Regions from separate parts of the Photorhabdus aballayi genome, predicted to be linked through region 1. Evidence: predicted binding sites of a transcription regulator. Region 1 holds the regulator's gene; the other holds the start of a gene.
What was found. Region 1 encodes ArgR, which controls arginine synthesis, uptake and breakdown. Its sites were predicted from a motif close to ANTGAATAAAAATACANT; they were not measured.
Positions count from the first base shown of each region.

Region 1 (2,488 bases):
CTTGGTATCTGCGGCACTTTTATGGGGGGACTGGCAATTTTGGCTCGTTCTCTAGGCCATGAAGTGACTGGTTCTGATGCCAATGTTTATCCACCAATGAGTACCTTACTGGAAAAACATGGGATTAATTTGATTCAGGGATATGACCCGGCACAGTTGGATTCTGAGCCAGATATGGTCATCATCGGTAATATTATGAGCCGTGGGAATCCTTGTGTAGAAGCTGTGCTGGAGCGTGGGCTCCCTTATACTTCTGGCCCACAATGGCTGCATGATTATGTTTTATCTGAACGTTGGGTGCTGGCGGTTGCGGGGACGCATGGCAAGACAACAACTGCGGGTATGTTAGCCTGGATTTTGGAAACTTGTGGTTATAAACCCGGTTTCTTAATTGGTGGTGTTCCGGGGAATTTTGAAACATCAGCTCAGATCGGGGAAAGTCCGTTTTTCGTAATAGAAGCTGATGAATATGACAGCGCTTTTTTTGATAAACGATCTAAGTTTGTGCATTACAGCCCACGTACGCTGATCATGAACAATCTGGAATTCGATCATGGCGATATTTTTGGCGATCTGGCTGCTATCCAGAGACAGTTCCATCATCTTGTTAGGATCGTTCCGGGTAGTGGTAAGATCCTTGCTCCGGATAACGATATTAACCTGAAACAGGTTTTGTCTATGGGCTGCTGGAGTGAATTGGAGCTAGTAGGTGAAACCGGTAACTGGCAGGCAAAAAAGATCAGTACAGACAGCCGTAATTATCAGGTGTTGTATGATGGTAAAGTTGTTGGAGAGGTGAACTGGTCGCTGGTGGGTGAACATAATATGCGCAATGGGCTGATTGCAATTGCCGCTGCGCATCATGTTGGTGTCCAGCCAGCCGATGCCTGCTGTGCTCTAAGCGGATTTATTAATGCGCGTCGTCGCCTTGAGTTACGTGGTGAGGAGAATGGCATCACCGTTTATGATGATTTTGCTCATCACCCGACAGCAATGCTGGCAACTTTAGAAGCTCTGCGTAGCAAGGTTGGTGGAACTGCGCGTATTATTACTGTGTTGGAACCACGTTCAAATACCATGAGAATGGGTATCAGTAAGAATGAGATCGCGCCAGCATTAGGACGTGCTGACGAAGTGTTCTTATTTCAGCCAGCTAATATTAAATGGCATGTATCAGAAATTGCAGATCGCTGTGTTCAGCCTGCTTACTGGAGTGCTGATATCGATTCACTGGTAAATATGATTGTTGATAAGGCACAACAGGGTGATCATATTCTGGTTATGAGTAATGGTGGGTTTGGTGGTATTCATGAAAAATTGCTATTTGCACTGAATAAAAAAGCTTGTCGATCCTGAAAATAACTGCGGGAAAATGAATCGCGCCATTGTTGGCGCGTTCATTTAAAGTTCTTGTTCGAATAACCCAAGAATTGCTTCACGTAGCTGTTCTGCCGTAAAACCTCTAGCCGGTGTGGTAAAAATGGTGTCATCACCAGCGATACTGCCAAGTATACCTTCTGCTTTACCAAGAGAATCTAGCAGACGGGCAATAAGCTGTGCAGCACCGGGACTTGTGCGAATGACAACAATTGAATGGTTGTGATCAACGTCCAGTACCAAGTTTTTTAGTGGGCTAGTGGCTGTTGGGACGCCAAGTTCAGCAGGTAGACAGTAGACCATCTCCATTTTGGCATTACGGGTGCGAACAGCACCAAATTTAGTGAGCATTCTGGAAACTTTGGATTGGTTAATGTTCTCAAAACCTTCTTCCAGTAAAGCAGTGACAATTTCACCTTGAGAGCTAAATTTTTCTTCTTTCAATAACGCCTTGAAAGCTTTTACTAAATCTTCCTGTTTAGAGGGAGTACGCATATTTCACCATATTCAATCAGCTATGAAGCTTGCCATTATGCATATAAATGAATTTTTATGCAATAATAATGATTTTATAGCCAATTTGAACCATGAAAAATTGGTCTTATGTTATATAGAAATTCATAAAACATGAATATGAAAATTTGCTTTTTTTAATGGGTTATCAGGTAAATATATTGTTAATCAAATGATGTTGTTTGGCGTTGTTGTTGGGTGTAAGGTATTTAGCCTATTATTTCGTGAAATCGTAGAGAAATTCTCAAAATAGTGTCCATTATCTCATTAACAGATAAGCATTTTGCCTAGAATACGGCGACTTTTGCGTCCCACTATTAGAGCGTAAGTCCACAATTTGGCTGTTAACAGATTGTTTTCAAAAACGTAGTAATCTATGGTTCTTAACCAGATGAATTTACAGCATTTTAAAGTATAAACGATTTAAGGAGTATCAGGATGAAAGTTGCAGTTCTCGGTGCAGCCGGTGGTATTGGTCAGGCTCTTGCTCTTCTACTAAAAACCCAGCTTCCTTCAGGTTCAGAACTCTCTTTATATGATATCGCTCCGGTGACGCCTGGGGTGGCTGTTGATCTGAGCCACATTCCAACGGAAGTGA
Region 1 is NZ_JAPFCD010000005.1:93,160-95,647, reverse strand. It holds gene mpl (UDP-N-acetylmuramate:L-alanyl-gamma-D-glutamyl-meso-diaminopimelate ligase) at 1-1,356, shown strand, start outside; gene argR (transcriptional regulator ArgR) at 1,402-1,872, opposite strand; gene mdh (malate dehydrogenase) at 2,329-2,488, shown strand, end outside.

Region 2 (2,488 bases), on a different contig from region 1:
GCTAATGCGCCGGTGATAATCCCAATTTGATCAGCGGGTGTTACCCGCAACCCTTGCTCCTTTACTATTGGCAGTTGCAACTTCTGCATCAGTTCATCCACCAAATAACCACCACCATGAACAATAACCAACTGGCGTTTGTGTGTTTGCCGATATTCCTGCAATGTAGTAAACACGCGTTCCAATGCTTCTTCATTGTCCAGTAACACGCCACCTAACTTTATGACCAAAGGTTCCATCTTCTTTACTCCTTCACGTCAATAATTAAAGTAATGCCTGAGTCTCTTCAAACCCAAAACGTATATTCATACACTGAACTGCCTGAGCTGCCGCGCCCTTCAAAAGATTATCCTCAGTACCCACAACAATCAGATGATCACCCTGTACAACAAAACCAATATCACAGAACGGTAGCCCAATAACGGATTTCAATGCCGGCACTCCTTTGCTGTAGAGCCTCACCAATGGCTTATCTTTGTATGCTTGCTGATAAACTTCATTTATCTGTTCTGCGGTAACACCCGGCTTCAATTTACAGGTAATTGTGGCAAGAATACCCCGTGCGAAATTGCCAAGATGCGGAGTAAAAATCACCCTGGTTCCCAGATGTTCCTCAATCTCCGGTTGATGACGATGAGTAAATATTCCATAAGGTTGTAAACTGATTTCGCAGAAACTGTTGGTCATACTGGCTTTCCGACCTGCGCCACTCACGCCACTGGTAGCATTAATCACTGGCCAATAGCTGGTATCTAGCAAATTATTTTCCAACAGTGGCTTCAGAGAGAGTTGAGAAACTGTTGGGTAACACCCCGGTACAGCAACCAATTGAGCCTGTTTGATCTTTTCAGACTGCCATTCGGCAAGTCCATATACTGCTTGTGCTAACCATTCAGTATGCTTATGTTTGAATCCGTAGTATTGTTGATAAGTCTGAGCGTTTTGTACGCGATAGGCACCGGAGAGATCGAATACAGTGCAACCTGCCGCCAGAAATAGCGGCGCAATGTCATGACTAACTTCATGGGCGGTGGCAAGGAAAACCACATCAATCCCTTTAGCAGCATTAATAATATCAGTCATTGGTTGCAGCGGTAGATCAACAATGCCTTTATACTGTGGATGTAAATCTGAGAAGCATTTATCTGCATCAACGCTCTGAGCAGAAACCATAAGTCTAATCAGATTCGTATACGGATGACGATGCAGATATGCTGCCAGTTCTGCTCCGGTGTAACCACTTGCACCAACAACCAGCGTATTCAACATAGGATATCTTACCTTGTGCTCAGTATTTAAACAGGATAATGTATTTTTATTCAAAAAAAATGCATGAATATTGATACTATCATGAATAAAGGCTGTCAACAGTGAATATTAAATTACCTCCATTTATTGAGCTATTTCAGCAATTAATCGCTACTCCATCTATCAGCGCCACCGATGTCAGTATTGACCAGAGTAATGAATCTCTCATCAACCTACTGGCAAGTTGGTTAAAGGAAATTGGTTTCGAAATTGAGATACAACCCGTCCCCGAAGCCCACAGAAAATACAATCTGCTGGCGACACTGGGGAGTGGCCCAGGTGGGCTACTCTTATGTGGACACACTGATACTGTCCCCTTTGACGATGGGCGCTGGACTAAAGATCCCTTCACCCTGACAGAGCGAGATAACAAACTGTACGGTTTAGGTACAGCAGATATGAAAGGCTTTTTCGCCTTTATTATTGATGCGTTGCGGGACATTGACGTCAGTAAAATAACCCATCCGCTGTACATTCTGGCAACCGCAGATGAAGAGACGACAATGGCAGGAGCCCGTTATTTTGCCGCAAGTACCGCTATTCGACCAGATTTCGCGATTATCGGCGAACCGACTTCATTGCATCCTATCTGTGCACATAAAGGACATTTATCGAACGCTATCCGCATTGTTGGCCAATCCGGACATTCCAGTGATCCAGATCGTGGTATAAACGCCATTGATTTGATGCACGAATCTATTGGTCACTTGATTGAACTACGCAATACGCTAAAAGAGCGTTATAACAACCCGGCATTTGCCATTCCATATCCAACTATGAATTTCGGCTATATTCATGGAGGTGACGCAGTAAATCGTATTTGTGCCCATTGTGAATTACATATGGATATTCGCCCATTACCGGGACTAACGTTGCAGGATCTGAACGGGCTGTTAAATGAAGCACTGGAACCCGTGAAACAACGTTGGCCTGGCCGTCTGACTATCAACGAATTACATCCCCCTATTCCCGGTTATGCATGCCCAACCGATCACAAGATGATTGATGTGATAGAGAAACTGCTAGGCCGCAAGGCTGAAACGGTCAACTACTGTACCGAAGCACCATTCATTCAGGAATTATGTCCAACATTAGTCCTTGGCCCAGGATCTATTGAACAGGCACATCAACCAGATGAATTCATTGATATGTCGTTTATTGAACCCACCAGAAAGATAAT
Region 2 is NZ_JAPFCD010000074.1:5,810-8,297, reverse strand. It holds gene argB (acetylglutamate kinase) at 1-239, opposite strand, end outside; gene argC (N-acetyl-gamma-glutamyl-phosphate reductase) at 265-1,269, opposite strand; gene argE (acetylornithine deacetylase) at 1,371-2,488, shown strand, end outside.
Region 2: a site for ArgR is predicted at 1,307-1,324, ahead of argC (N-acetyl-gamma-glutamyl-phosphate reductase). Genes of this name have one in related genera too.